One region of the Saccharothrix isguenensis genome, then DNA from elsewhere that is predicted to be linked to it. Evidence: riboswitches for the same ligand, from Rfam matches in the RefSeq annotation. Region 1 holds a riboswitch; the other holds the start of a gene.
What was found. A riboswitch is a leader RNA that binds a small molecule or an ion and turns the genes downstream of it on or off. The one in region 1 is predicted to bind glycine.
Positions count from the first base shown of each region.

Region 2: another riboswitch for glycine. It lies ahead of gcvP (aminomethyl-transferring glycine dehydrogenase); the one in region 1 lies ahead of gcvH (glycine cleavage system protein GcvH).

Region 1 is NZ_CP193626.1:7,097,550-7,104,973, forward strand. Features, by position in the region: gene ACRAKI_RS31800 (SSI family serine proteinase inhibitor) at 1-228, shown strand, start outside; partial or broken gene ACRAKI_RS31805 (AarF/UbiB family protein) at 730-1,143, shown strand; gene ACRAKI_RS31810 (AarF/UbiB family protein) at 1,238-1,906, shown strand; gene ACRAKI_RS31815 (hypothetical protein) at 1,978-2,757, shown strand; gene ACRAKI_RS31820 (winged helix-turn-helix domain-containing protein) at 2,750-3,064, shown strand; gene ACRAKI_RS31825 (glutathione peroxidase) at 3,061-3,546, shown strand; gene ACRAKI_RS31830 (GNAT family N-acetyltransferase) at 3,757-4,257, shown strand; gene ACRAKI_RS31835 (L-serine ammonia-lyase) at 4,364-5,728, opposite strand; gene gcvH (glycine cleavage system protein GcvH) at 5,731-6,111, opposite strand; glycine riboswitch at 6,250-6,345, opposite strand; gene ald (alanine dehydrogenase) at 6,539-7,424, shown strand, end outside.
Region 2 is NZ_CP193626.1:6,088,464-6,095,887, forward strand. Features, by position in the region: gene gcvP (aminomethyl-transferring glycine dehydrogenase) at 1-1,949, opposite strand, end outside; glycine riboswitch at 2,106-2,196, opposite strand; gene ACRAKI_RS26975 (MerR family transcriptional regulator) at 2,344-2,910, opposite strand; gene ACRAKI_RS26980 (bifunctional nuclease family protein) at 3,411-3,884, opposite strand; gene ftsR (transcriptional regulator FtsR) at 4,028-4,711, opposite strand; gene garA (glycogen accumulation regulator GarA) at 4,726-5,187, opposite strand; gene gcvH (glycine cleavage system protein GcvH) at 5,301-5,684, opposite strand; gene ACRAKI_RS27000 (CDP-alcohol phosphatidyltransferase family protein) at 5,744-6,331, opposite strand; gene ACRAKI_RS27005 (hypothetical protein) at 6,345-6,584, opposite strand; gene ACRAKI_RS27010 (STAS domain-containing protein) at 7,031-7,424, shown strand, end outside.

The DNA of each region.
Region 1 (7,424 bases):
CCCGCCGGCGGCATGCACGCCCACGCCGAAGACGCGTGCCGCGCACTCTCCGATGTGGACGGTCAGTTCACCGGCCTGGCCACCGGTCACGCCTTCTGCACGCTGGAGTACGACCCGGTGACCGTTCGCGCGTCGGGCACGTGGCGCGGTGAGACGCGCGTGTTCGAGGCCAGGTTCCCGAACCCGTGCGTGATGCGCGCCGAAACCGGCCCGGTGTTCGACTTCTAGGGTTTCGCAACGGGGGTCCGGCAACGGGTTCCGCCAACGCGTTTCGCGAAAACCCGCAGCGGGGCCCACGACACCGCCGCCGAAGTCATGGGCCCCGCCACGGGGTTCCTGCGAAGGTCCTAGGACCTCTGTTGCCGACCGTAGGGACTCCACTCCGGATCGTCAACAATCTTCACATTCGTGAAACTTTCACATTCGTGAACGGTAGATCCGCCCACCGTCTCAGTCCGTCCGCCCTATCCTCCGCCCGATCCGCTTGCGGGATGACGCATGGGTGATTCCGTGCTGCACACGGTGGGCGTTCCACTGATGTTCCCGCTCCTGGTGCTGGGCCTGGCACTGGCCACCCGGCACATCCTCGGGCTGCACGTCGGCCTGGTCCGCACCGCGCTCGCGTGCACGCTCGGCCTGTCGCTGAGCGAAGTGGCGCTGAGCACCATGCCGACCTCGGACACGATGCCCGCCCTGGCGACCGTGCAGATCGGCATCTCGCTCCTGCTGATGATCGCCCTGCTGACCTCCCCAGCTCGGCCACCAGCACCTCGCGCACGGCGGGCCACGGGGCGGCGGGGACCTTGCCCTGCAACAACATCAGCTCGTCGACGACGTCCGCGGGGAGCAGTTCGGGAGGTGCAGCGGCCGGGCGTGCGGCGGGTCGCCGAGGGCGACCTGGACATCGTGAACCGGCTGGCCTCGACGCTGCACGACAAGACCCGGTGGGGCAAGGCGATCGGCGTGCGCGACCTGGTCGCCGGGTTCTCCACCGCGCTGCGCGAGGAACCGGACTTCCGGGTGGAGGCGCGCAACCTCGCCGCCGTGCGCGCCGCGTCCACCGACTCGGACATCGTGCTGCCGGCCGTGCACCACGAGCTCTGCACGTCACGCGTGCTGGTGATGGAACGGCTGGACGGCGTGCCGATCCGGTCGGCGCCCCTGGACACGACCGGACCGCGACGCGCCGGCCCGCTCACTGCTGGACGCGCTGCTGCGCCAGGTCATGGTCAGCGGCGTGTTCCACGCCGACCCGCACCCCGGCAACATCATGCTGCTGGGCGACGGCCGGCTCGGGATGCTGGACTTCGGCTCGGTCGGCCGGCTCGACGCGCAGCTCCGGTCGGCGCTGGGCAAGATGCTGCCGGCGATCGACCCGGACGTGGAGATGTTCGGCGACCTGTTCACGCTGGTCCACCGGTACGGGTTGAGCGTCCCGCCGGAGGTCGCGGCGGTGTTCCGGGCGTTGGCGACGGTGGAGGGGACGCTGGCCGCGCTGTCGCCGGGGTTCGACATCGTGGTCGAGTCGCGGGTGTTCGCGGACAAGCATTTCAGCGCGCACCTCACGCCGGAGTCGTTGCGGCGGACGGTGACCGAGGAGCTGCACTCGATGCTGCCCATGCTGCGCCGGCTGCCCCGGCGGGCCGAGTGGATCTCCGGCGCGTTGGAGCAGGGTCGGCTGGGCTTGAGCATGCGGCTGTTCGCCGACGAGCGGGACCGGCAGTTCATCGTGTCGCTGCTGCACCAGGTGATGCCGACCGTGCTTGGCGCGACGGCGGGCCTGATGGTGGCACTGCTGCTGGGCGCGGACGGTGGACCGCAGGCGGGCCCGGGCGTCTCGCTGTCCAGGTGCTCGGCTACAACCTGCTGGTCATCAGCGTGCTGCTCGGCATGCGGGTGGTGGTGACGATCTTCCGACCACGCAGTTGACCGGGTTCCGCGGTTGACACCTCAGGTTTGCGGTGCAAACCTGACTGCATGGCAGACTTGTTGGGGGATCTGGACGCACTGCGTCGCAGGGCACGGAAAGACCGCCATGCCTACCCGTTCCCGCTCCTCTTCTTCGGCATCGCGTCGTTCCTCGCGATACCGCTCTACCAGCCGTGGGGCCCGGAGGCGCTCGACTGGGGGTACACGGCAAGGTGGGACCCCCTGCCGTCGCTCGGCACGGGCCACGCCATGCGGTACCCGATGGCGCTCGGCCTGTACTGGCTGACCGTGCTCGTGGTCGGAGCCCTGGTCACCGCGTGGTGGTACCGCCGGCGAGGCCGCCGGGTCGGCATCGAGACGTCCACCGGCGGTTACCTCGCGGCCGTGGCGATCGGCGTCGGCTCACCGCTGGTCAGCGAGACCATGCACCGGTACGTGCCGATGTCCAAGTGGGGGCAGCTCCAGCAGGGGCCGGCCACGGCGGTCGGCCTGATGCTGATCGCGGCGGCCACGGTGCTGTGGCGCTGGAAGGCGCCCCGCGCCCTCACCGCCGTGATGGCGGTGCTCGGCACGGCAACGCTGCAGTACGCCCAGGGCTGGGTCGGCCAGTTCATCGTGATCGGCCTCGGCCTGGTGGTGCTGGCGGCGGTGGAGCGCAGCACCCGGTTCACCACCACCACGGCCGGCTACCTCGTCGCGGTGTGCCTGTCCGCCGGTTTCACACCGGTGCGGGACGGGCCGGCGACCCTGTGGTCGATGGCCTCCGTGGTGCTGTTGCCGGGATTTGTGCTCGTCGTGGGAGGTCTGGTGGGGTTGCGGCGTGAGTGACCACCCGACCGCGTCGCTGGACGACGTGGTGCACCAGAAGCACCGGCTGGGCATCCTGACCATCGCGGCCGAGGCGAAGCGAGTCGAGTTCGGGTACCTGCGGTCGACGTTGGAGCTCACGGCCGGGAACCTGTCGCGGCACATCACCGTGCTGGAGCAGGCCGGGCTGATCGCGGTGGAGAAGGGGTACGACGGCAAGCGGCCCAGGACGTGGGTCAGCGTGACGCCGGACGGGCGGGCCGCGTTGGCGGCGGAGATGAGCGCCCTGCGCGCGCTCGTGGAGCGCCACGTAGCCTCGGGCTCATGAGCATCCACGACATCCCCGTGCACACCTTGTCCGGCGAGCCGTCGAGCCTGGGTTCGTTGGCGGGCAAGGCGTTGCTGGTGGTGAACGTCGCGTCCAAGTGCGGGCTGACGCCGCAGTACAAGGGGTTGGAGCGGCTCCAGGAGCGGTACGCGGCGCAGGGCTTCTCGGTGGTCGGGTTCCCGTGCAACCAGTTCGCCGGGCAGGAGCCGGGCACGGCGGAGGAGATCGCCACCTTCTGCTCCACCACGTACGGCGTGACGTTCCCGCTGTTCCAGAAGATCGACGTGAACGGCCCCGAGCGGCACCCTCTGTACGCGGAGCTGACCGCTTTCGCCGACGCCGACGGCGCGGCCGGCGACGTGCAGTGGAACTTCGAGAAGTTCCTGGTGACCCCCACCGGCGACATCGCGGCCCGATTCCGCCCCGCCACCGACCCGGAGAACGAGGCCGTGGTGAAGGCGATCGAGTCCGTCCTCCCGTAGCGAGTCCGCACTCCCACACCGAAGTCCGCCCTCCCCCGAAGTCCACCGAACTCCACCGAACGACGCGCGGGAGGTAGCCCAACCGAGGGCCGCCTCCCGCACCGCACCCGTCAACCGGTGGAACGACCCGCCAGGACGGCAGGACGCGTGACCGACCAACCCGCCCCCGAACAGCCCGGATCCTGCGCGGCAGGGCAACTGGTCACCTCAGTGCCGGGACTGGTCCTCACCGCGTTGACCGCCGCCGACGCCGAGTCCTACTACGCCGTCCTGGACCGCAACCGCGACCACCTCAACCGCCACGGCGACCACGTCAACGAGGCGCACGCCACCCTCGCCTGGGTCACCGATCACCTGGCCCGACCTGGGCCCGACTGGTACGGGATCCGGCTAGAGGACCGCCTGGTCGGCCGCGTCGACCTCGCCCACGCCGCCCCACCCGGGTACGGCCTCGGCTACTGGCTCAGCCACGACGCCACGGGACACGGCTACGCCACCGCCGCCTGCACGGCCATCGTCCGGCACGCCCGGACCTTCCACGGCGCCACCGACATCTTCGCCGGAGTCACCCACGGCAACCACCGCAGCGTCGCCCTGCTGGGTCGTCTCGGCTTCCGACCCATCACCGAGTTCGAGACCTACACCCGGTTCCACCTGCCGCTGAACCCGCCACCACAGCGCGCCCGCGACGACGTGCCCCTGCTGCCGTAGCCACCGAGGAGTCCGGCCACACCACCGCTGACCCGGTCCACGCCAACGGCAACGGGCTCCACCCCGCGTCAACGAGGTGGAGCCCGTCAGGTGCGGCTCACGGCCGTCAGCACTCGATGACGTTCACGGCGAGGCCGCCGCGTGCCGTCTCCTTGTACTTGCTCTTCATGTCCTTGCCCGTCTCACGCATGGTCTTGATGACCTTGTCCAGGGACACGAAGTGCGACCCGTCCCCGCGCAGCGCCATCCGCGCCGCCGTGATCGCCTTGATCGCCGCCAGCGCGTTCCGCTCGATGCAAGGGATCTGCACCAACCCGCCGATCGGGTCGCACGTCAACCCCAGGTTGTGCTCCATCGCGATCTCGGCCGCGTTCTCGACCTGCTCCGGCGTGCCGCCGAGCACTTCCGCCAGACCACCGGCCGCCATCGAGCACGCCGAGCCGACCTCACCCTGACAACCGACCTCGGCGCCCGAGATCGACGCGTTCTCCTTGAACAGCACGCCGACCGCACCCGCCGTCAACAGGAACCGCACCACCCCGTCGTCGGACGCGCCCGGCACGAACCGCGTGTAGTAGTGCAGCACCGCCGGCACGATCCCGGCCGCTCCGTTGGTCGGCGCGGTCACCACGCGACCGCCTGCGGCGTTCTCCTCGTTCACCGCCAGAGCGAACAGGGTCACCCAGTCCATCACCCGCAACGGGTCGGTGGCGAACTGCTCGGCCGCCAACGACTGCCGCATCTCCGCCGCGCGCCGCCGGACCTTCAGACCTCCCGGCAGCACACCGGTCTCGTTGCACCCGCGCTCGACGCACTCCTGCATGACGTTCCAGATGTGCAGCAGCCCGGACCGGACGTCGGCCTCGCTCCGCCACGACGTCTCGTTCGCCAGCATCACCTCGGAGATCGACGACCCGGTCTCCCTGGTCCGCGCCAGCAGCTCGTCACCGGTCCGGAACGGGTGCGCGAGCGGCGTCTCGTCCGCCTTGATCCGGTCCGTCCCGCTGGCCGTGTCGTCCACGACGAACCCGCCGCCGACCGAGTAGTACACCGCCGAGTCGACCACGGCGTCACCCGAGTGGGCGGTGAAGCTCATGCCGTTGGGGTGCAACGGCAGCGACTTCCGCCGGTGCATGACCAGGTCGGTGTTCTCGCTGAACGCGATCTCCCGCTCACCACCCAACCGCAGCCGCCCGGTGGCACGGATCTCCGCCACCCGCCGCTCGGCCTCGGCCGGGTCGACCTCCTCCGGCCGGTGCCCCTCCAACCCGAGCAGCACCGCCTTCGGGCTCCCGTGCCCGTGCCCGGTCGCGCCGAGCGACCCGAACAGCTCCGCGTGCACCCGGTCGACCGACGCCAGCACCGGACCCAAGCGGCCCGCGAACATCGCCGCCGCCCGCATCGGACCCACGGTGTGCGAACTGGACGGTCCGATCCCGACCGAGAACAGGTCGAACACGCTGATGGCCATGCTCAGTCCCCGGTCAGTTCCGCGTACTTCGCGGCGGTCAGCAACCCGGTCGCGTCCTCCACGGCCACCTTGAACAGCCAACCGCGGCCGTACGGGTCGTTGTTGATCAACGACGGGTCGGCCACCGCCTCCGCGTTGACCTCCACCACCTCGCCGCTGACCGGCGCGTACAGGTCGCTCACCGACTTGGTCGACTCCAGCTCGCCGCACACGTCGCCGGACTTCACGCGGGTGCCCGGTGCGGGCAGCTCCACGAACACGATGTCGCCCAGCGACTCCGCCGCGTACGAGGTGATGCCGATCGCCACGGGGTCCTGGGTACCCGGCGCCCAGTCCACCCATTCGTGCTCGGGCGTGTACAGCAGGTTGTCCGGAAAGGTCATCGCAGCGCTCCCTGGGTGAGGTTCGGATCCCCACTCTGTCCTGGGACCTGAGAGCTTCGCCGGGTCACGACGGCCGACCGTCGAACCGATCCCGGCTTGCACCGTGGGTGCGCGCCGAAGCACGCTTTCCAGAGTTGCCTCACCCGTGCGGTTCTCGCTGCCTGAGAGTGTGCGGGGTGGCTTGCTCCTTCGGCGCCCCGGCACGAACACCGAGGTCTCTCCCGCGCGGGTTCCGGCGCTCGACAACGCGCCGCGGCCGATGTTCAGTTGGTGTGCGCACGCTAAGCCCCGCCCGGACGGGTGTCAACGCGCCGCCATGTTTGTTCGAGGAGCACAACTGGGAACCCTGCCGTTAGTGCCGGCAGCACGATGACACCGAAACCCCGGTACCGGACCTTTGGTGTAACAAAGCCCGAAGGAGCCCACCGTGCGGATCGCCGTTCCCCGCGAGATCAAGAACCACGAGTACCGCGTCGCGCTGACCCCGGCGGGTGCCCATGAGCTGACGCAGCGCGGTCACGACGTGGTGGTCGAGGCCGGCGCGGGCCTCGGCTCCGCCATCACCGACGAGGAGTACCTGGCCGCCGGCGCGAAGGTCCTGGCCACCGCGGACGACGTGTGGGCCGAGGGCGACCTGGTGCTCAAGGTGAAGGAGCCCGTCGCCGAGGAGTACCCGCGGCTGCGCAAGGGCCAGGTCCTGTTCACGTACCTGCACCTGGCCGCCGACCGGCCGTTGACGCAGGCGCTGGTGGACTCCGGCACGACCGCGATCGCCTACGAGACCGTGCAGGCGCCGAACGGCGCGTTGCCGCTGCTGGCCCCGATGTCGGAGGTCGCGGGCCGCCTCGCGCCGCAGGTGGGCGCGTTCGCGTTGATGAAGCCCTCCGGTGGGCGCGGTGTGCTGCCCGGCGGCGTGCCCGGCGTGCACCCGGCGCGCGTGGTCGTCATCGGCGGTGGCGTGGCGGGCCTGAACGCCGCCGCGATCGCCGTCGGCATGGGTGCGGACGTGCAGATCCTGGACACGAACGTGGACCGGCTGCGCCACATCGACGCGCTGTACCAGGGCCGGCTGCGCACCCTCACGTCCAACCGCTTCGCGGTGGAGCAGGCCGTCCGCGAGGCCGACATGGTGATCGGCGCGGTGCTGGTGCCCGGCGCGAAGGCGCCGAAGCTGGTGTCCAACGACCTGGTGGCCCGGATGCAGCCCGGCTCGGTGCTGGTGGACATCGCGATCGACCAGGGCGGCTGTTTCGCCGACTCGCGGCCGACCACGCACGCCGACCCGACGTACGAGGTGCACGACTCGGTCTTCT
Region 2 (7,424 bases), 1.0 Mb from region 1:
GCCAGGTCGTCCCGGTGGGCTTCGACCGTGGCGCGGAGGTGCTCGATGTCCACGTTGCCGCGCTCGTCGCACTTGACGACCACGACCCGCATCCCGGCCATCACGGCGGACGCGGCGTTGGTGCCGTGCGCGCTGGACGGGATCAGGCACACGTCGCGGTGCGCGTTGCCGTTGGCGCGGTGGTAGGCGCGGATCGCCAGCAGGCCCGCGAACTCGCCCTGGCTGCCCGCGTTGGGCTGCAACGACACCGCGTCGTACCCGGTGATCTCCGCCATCCACCGCTCCAGGTCGCCGACGATGGTCAGCAGCCCCTCGGCGTCCGACGCGGGCGCGAACGGGTGCAGCTCGGCGAACTCCGGCCAGGTGATCGGCTCCATCTCGGCCGTGGCGTTGAGCTTCATCGTGCACGAGCCCAGCGGGATCATGCTGCGGTCCAGCGCCACGTCCTTGTCCGACAACGCGCGCATGTAGCGCAGCAGCGCCGTTTCGGAGCGGTGCGCGTGGAACACCGGGTGGGTCAGGTAGTCGCTGGTGCGGCGCAGGTCGGACGGGATGCCGTCGGCGGTGTCGGCGTCCAGGCCGTCCACGTCGGCGACCGTCACGCCGAACGCCCGCCACACCAGTTCCAGGTGGGCGCGGGTGGTGGTCTCGTCGCACGCGATCGAGACCACGTCGGCGTCCACCTGCCACAGGTTCACGCCCAGCTCGCGCGCGGCGGAGACGACGTCGGCCGCACGGCCCTCGACGCGGGCCCGCACGGTGTCGAAGAACTCGCCGTGCACGACCTCGATCCCCGCCTCGACCAGGCCCGACGCCAGCACGGTCGCCATCCGGTGGGCGCGGGTCGCGATCGCCCTCAGCCCGTCCGGACCGTGGTACACCGCGTACATGGAGGCGATCACCGCGAGCAGGACCTGCGCGGTGCAGATGTTGCTGGTCGCCTTCTCCCGGCGGATGTGCTGCTCACGGGTCTGCAGCGCGAGGCGGTAGGCGAGGGAGCCGTCCGCGTCGACGGACACGCCGACGAGCCGGCCGGGCAGCTGCCGCTCCAGGCCCTGGCGCACGGCCATGTAACCGGCGTGGGGGCCGCCGAACCCGATCGGCACGCCGAACCGCTGGGTGGTGCCCACGACGACGTCCGCGCCGATCTCGCCGGGCGGGCGCAGCAGCGTCAGCGACAGCAGGTCGGCGACCACCACGGCCTGCGCGCCCGCCTTGTGGATCTCCGCGATCACGCCGGAGTGGTCGCGGACGACGCCGGACGCGCCGGGGTACGACAGCAGCACGCCGAAGTAGTCCCCGCCCAGGCCGAGCCCTTCCAGGCCCTGCGACAGGTCGGCGGTGACGATCTCGATGCCCAGCGGCTCGGCGCGGGTCTCGATGACGGCGAGGGTCTGCGGCAGCGTGTCGACGTCGACCACGAACTTCGCCGACTCCGCCCGGCCGGCGCGGCGGACCAGGGTCATCGCCTCGGCGGCGGCGGTGGACTCGTCCAGCATCGAGGCGTTGGCCAGCGGCAGACCGGTCAGGTCGCCGACCATGGTCTGGAAGTTGAGCAGCGCTTCGAGCCGGCCCTGCGAGATCTCCGGCTGGTAGGGCGTGTACGCGGTGTACCAGGCCGGGTTCTCCAGCACGTTGCGGCGGATCACCGGAGGGGTGGTGGTGCCGTAGTAGCCGAGGCCGATCATCTGCGTCATCGGCCGGTTGCGGGCGGCGAGGGCGCGCAGCTCGACCAGCGCCTCGGTCTCGGTGGCGGGCGACGGCAGGTCCAGCACGAGGTCGCGCTCGCGGATCGACGACGGCACGGCGCGCTGCGCCAGCTCCTCCAGCGACCCGACGCCGATGACGTCGAGGATGCGGGCCAACTCCACGGGCCGCGGGCCCACGTGCCGGTCGGCGAAGGGAGTGCCGTGCTCCAGAGCGGCCAGGGGAATGCGGTCCTGCGTCATGTGATGCGCCTCCAGGATGGGCTACGGACACACTTCTGCCGTTGCCCTCCCCCTCTGTCTCTGCCCGCTCACGGGCGCCTGAGAGCTTCACCCGACACGCGGGCTTGCACCGTCGGCGGGGTCGCCCGGAAGGGCCGACCCGCTTTCCAGAGGCGTCTCACCCGCGCGGTCTTTGCGCCTGAGAGGTTCCGGGGAGGATTTGCTCCTTCGGCGCCGAGACTGGCTCGGGCTCTCCCGCGCGGGTTGAAGCGACTACGAACGAGACGATACCTCGTGGTGGCGTCCGTGGTATCGCCGCGCGACCGGGATCTCAGCGGGCGTCTCACCAGGGCTTCGCGGCGGACGTCCTGGCGGGGTCCGCGGGGACGTCTTGGCGGGGTCCGCGGCGGGCGTCTCAGCCGATGGCGCGGGTGCGGCGACGGCGGGACAGCTCGTCGTCGGCCGCCTCCACGATCTCGGCGCCGTCCGCGCGCTCGGCGGGGAAGTCGTGGATCGTGCCGCTGATCTCCCGCATGGCGCCGCTCACCGCGATGCCGAACACGCCCTGGCCGCCTTGGAGCAGGTCCACCACCTCCTCCGGCGAGGTGCACTCGTAGACCGTGGTGCCGTCGCTGAACAGCGTGATCCGGGCCAGGTCCTGCACGCCGCGGCGGCGCAGGTGGTCGACCGCGACCCTGATGTTCTGCAGTGAGACACCGGTGTCCAGGAGCCGTTTGACGACCTTGAGCACCAGGATGTCCTTGAACGAGTAGAGCCGTTGGCTCCCCGAGCCGTGGGCGCTCCTTATCGTCGGGTTGACCAGCCCCGTGCGGGCCCAGTAGTCAAGCTGGCGGTAGGTGATTCCCGCGATCTGGCACGCGGCGGGGCCGCGGTACCCGACGAGTTCGTCCGGCAGCGAGGAGTCCGGGAACAGCTCGCCCTGTTCACCGGTTCCGGCCCGGATGGGCGCTTCCTCGACCACGCCTGCCTCCCCTCGGTCCGGTCACGACGACCGGCGACCAACGTGAAGCCGCCGCGGTGTCGAATCACACCGTGGCAATTCACCTGAGTTCGACGGTAAGACCGCCTAGGGGGCAGGTCAACGCGACGCGCGGGACGTGTCTGCCCTAAACCTCAGGTTGAGGGTGAGAGAGCCGCCCGGCGTAATCCATTCGAGTGACGTTTAGTGATCGTTTAGCCGGTGATCGTTGACGTTGTGTAACCCGATGGTGTTACACGGACGGATGACGCATGGTGCTGATCCACAACGCACCGCACACGGTTTCCCTGCGGTTGTCCCCCGCAAACACGGCTGTTTCGCGGTTGTCCACAGAGGTGGGCCGACGGGGCGACGTTGTCGCCCCCGCCTAAAAAGATCAAAGCAGGGATCCCCTGGGCGGGGACCCCTGCGGAAGCGTTGAAGCGTGCGTGGGCGAGGCGAGACCGTGCGGCGTGACCGTGCGGGCGTGGCCGCGCACGGCTTTACGTGTCGGCGCCGCGGAAGTCTTCCGGGGAGATGGAGTCGAGGAACTCGCGGAACTTCTCGACCTCGTCCTCCTGCTCGTCCGGGATGATCAGGCCCGCCTCGGCCAGCACCGACTCGTCGGCGTGGATCGGCACGCCGACCCGCAGCGCCAGCGCCACCGAGTCGCTGGGCCGGGCGGACACCCGGATGTCGCCGTCGAACACCAGCTCGGCGAAGTAGGTGCCTTCCTGCAGGTCGGTGATCCGGACTTGCTCCAGCTGCCGACCGAGGGCGCCGATGACGTCCTTGAGCAGGTCGTGCGTCAACGGCCGGGCGGGCCGGACGCCTTGCTGCTCCAACGCGATCGCCGTGGCCTCGACCGATCCGATCCAGATCGGCAGGTACCGTTCGCCCTCGGTTTCGCGCAGCAGCAGGATCGGCTGGTTGGCGGGCAGTTCCACCCGCACGCCGACGACGCGCATTTCGCTCATCGGGTCTCGCCTCCCTCAGCGCGCTGAAATTCTGGCGTCCCCGTTACCCACGAGGATCCCCCACGTACCCTTTCGACGCTACCCGCCAAGCGGGCCTTGTGCGCAACCGTCCGCGGGCTCGGGATCACGATGCGGACACACGTCTATCTCGGTGGAATCCGGTTACCCGGTACGTCGCGCAAGCCAACCTTCACCAGCAGTGTGTGCAGGGTCACCGACAGCGCCGCCAGCTCCCGCACCACCTCTTCGACGCCCGCCCGGTCCCGCTGCCGGTGCACCGTGGCGAGCACCTGTTCGACCAGGCCGATCTCGCGGTCGGCGGCGGCGCGGAAGGGGCGCAGGTGCCGCGCCTCCAACCCGTGCTCGACCATCGCCCGCACGGTCGACGCGATCTGCACCGCCTCGTGGTCGTAGAACCCGCCCGCGCCGGCCCTGATCAGACCGTGCTGCTCCAGGTCCGCCAGCACGCCGGGCTCGACGCCCGCGCGCGCCAGCAGGTCCTCGCGGGACACCCGGTGCCCGGTCGCCAAGGCGGGCTCGGCCGCGCGCAACGCCTTCGAAGCACCCTGGTCGGCCGCCTCCAACTGCTCCCTGATGACCTTCAGCGGCAGGTAGCGGTCCCGTTGGGCGGCCAGCACGTACCGCAGGCGGTCGACGTCCGCCGAGGTGAACTGGCGGTACCCCGACGCCGTGCGCGCCGGGCGGACCAGCCCCTCCGACTCCAGGAACCGGATCTTGGAGATGGTCACGTCGGGGAAGTCCGATCGGAGCTGCGCCAACACGGCCCCGATGCTCAACCCCCCGCGTGACCGCCCGGCCGCCGTCACCGGAGCCCCATCGCTCAGGCCCCCTGGCCCCCGGCGCCCGGACCGGTCAGGAACACCAGGCGGAACTTGCCGATCTGCACCTCGTCGCCGTTCGCCAGCACCGCCTGGTCGACGGGCTCGCGGTTGACGTAGGTGCCGTTGAGGCTGCCCACGTCGATCACCACGAACTCGCCGCCCTCGCGGCGGAACTCGGCGTGCCGGCGGGAGACCGTCACGTCGTCGAGGAAGATGTCGCTGTCGGGGTGCCGGCCCGCGCTGGTCGTGTCGCGGTCCAGCAGGAACCTGGACCCCGCGTTGGGGCCCCGCTTGACCACGAGCAGGGCCGACCCAGCGGGCAGCGCGTCGACACCGGCGACGGCCGGCTCCTGGGCGGGCGCCTCGGCGCCCTCGACCTCGGCGAGGAAGTCGGCCCGGAAAACGGAGGTCCGCTCCGGGGACTGCTCTGGCGGAACGCCTGGCCCGTCGTTCGTGCTCACCTGAGCTCTCCTCCTGCTGCTGGAAGCGTCGAGACCGCTAGAACCTATCGTGCCCGAACCCTTGTCTGAGGAGCGGCTCCCCCACCGACCGAAGAGCCGCCGGAAGATCGACGTCACTCCTGTGCCGCCAGCTCCTGGTACGCGGCGGCGTCGAGCAGGTCGTCGACCGCGGCCGGGTCCACCAGCTTCAGCTCCACCATCCACCCCTCGCCGTACGGGTCCGAGTTCACCAGGTCGGGCTGCTGGTCCAACGAGTCGTTCCGGGCGACGACCTCACCGGCGAGCGGCGCGTAGATGTCCGAGACGCTCTTGGTGGACTCCACCTCGCCCAGCGTCTGACCGGCGCCGACCTGCTCGCCGAGCTCGGGGAGCTGGACGAACACGACGTCGCCGAGTTGCTCCTGGGCGTAGTCGGTGATGCCCACGCGCACGGTGTCCTCACCCGTGCGCAGCACCCACTCATGTTCCTCGGTGTACTTGAGCTCCTCGGGAATCACCGCGGTGTGCTCCTTCAATGCCGGTGGATCTTCGCTGCCGGATCTTCCCACGTCGCCGTTCAGAGGGGCGCGACCCCCGGCTGTCGGCGCAGCGCGAGGCCGAACTGGTAGACGTACAGCGCCCCCGACCAGAGGTAGAGGGCGCAGCCCCAGACCATGAACGCGTAGGCCACCGGCCGGGCGACCTGGGCGGCGGTGGACGTGCCCTGGGCGAGCAGCAGGATCGGGAACGCGTAGAGCAGGTTGAACGTGGCGGCCTTGCCCAGGTAGTTGACCTCGAACGGGCCGTAGCCGCGCACGCGGAGGACGGGCAGGCACGCGCCGACCACGAACTCGCGGCCGACCAGCACCACGGCCACCCACCACGGCACGATGTCGCGCGCGACGAACGCGACGAGGGTGGCGAGGATGTAGAGCCGGTCGGCCGCCGGGTCGAGCAGCGCGCCGAGCCTGCTGGCCTGGTCGAGCCAGCGGGCGATCTTGCCGTCGAGCCAGTCGGACAGGCCCGCCGCGACCAGCACGACGAGCGCCCAGCCGTCGGCGTGGGGCCCCAGCAACAGGTACAGGAACAGGGGCACGCCGAGCAGCCGCAGCACGCTGAGCGCGTTGGGGATGGTCAGGAGCCTGTCGGCCGGATCGTGCGACACGCACGAACTGTAGTCACTGCGCGCGTGTGCGGCTCCAGCCGCGGCGTTGCAGTTCGTCACCGCTGAGCGCCTGCGGACGACCCCGGTCGTCGACGCCGACCCAGCGGGCCCGGAAACCTTCGAGCACATAGGCGTGGCCCTGGCTCCAGACCACGCTGCACGGGGCTGTGGGCAGCGATCCCGCGCCGGTCGTGCCGGGACGCGCTGCCTTGGGCTTCGCGGGCTCGGACTCGGTTTCCGTTCTGGTGCTCATCTGAGATCCCTCCATCAGGGTTGTCGCTCACGGCTCTCGTGGCGTTATCCCCGACACGGAATTCTGCGCGACTGTGGCCGGGACCACTCGTCTTCCGGGCCCGGCCGCGCCGGGAGGCGGGTTTCGTCGCCGAGTTGTGCAGAACCCGAAGTACGCCTTCCTTCGAGGTGTATCCGCCCCCGCCCGGATCAAACCGTTCACCGTGCGTGGCCCGCCGTACACCGAAACGCGCACTACACTGGTACAGGTCATGCCGCCGCCCACGTGCTTGTGGTGTCGCCACGGGCTACGTACCGTGGGCGGTGCAGCGGTTGAGCCAACAGCCGCGCCGGGAAGTCCGGCTAGCGGGCACGTTTCCGCCACGCTGCTCTTCAGTGCTGCGCACCTCGCCGTGCGACCGGGCTTCCCACCCAGCGGTTTGAGCTGAAGCTGAAGAGGAGAACCTCGTGACGGTTCAGGATCCGGACGTCGTGGCGACGAGCGGAGCCGAGTCCGCCGCTGCCGCCGGCCCGCGGGCCGGAGAGATCCGGCTCGCCGTCCGCACGGTGTCCGAAGGGGTCACCGTTGTCGCGGCCGGCGGTGAAGTCGACATGCTCACCGCGCCGCAGCTGCGCGCGGAGGTGCTGCCCCGGTTGGACGCGAGCACCACGCTCGTGCTCGACCTGTCCGGCGTGAGCTTCCTGGGCTCGGCCGGTCTGGCTGTGTTGGTGGAGGCGTCGCAGCACGCCAAGCGCCGCGGCTCCGCCTTCCGGGTCGTGGCCGTGGAGCGCGCGGTGACCCGCCCGTTGGCCGCCACCGGACTGGGTGAGGTGTTCAGCGTGTTCGAGTCGGTCGAGCGCG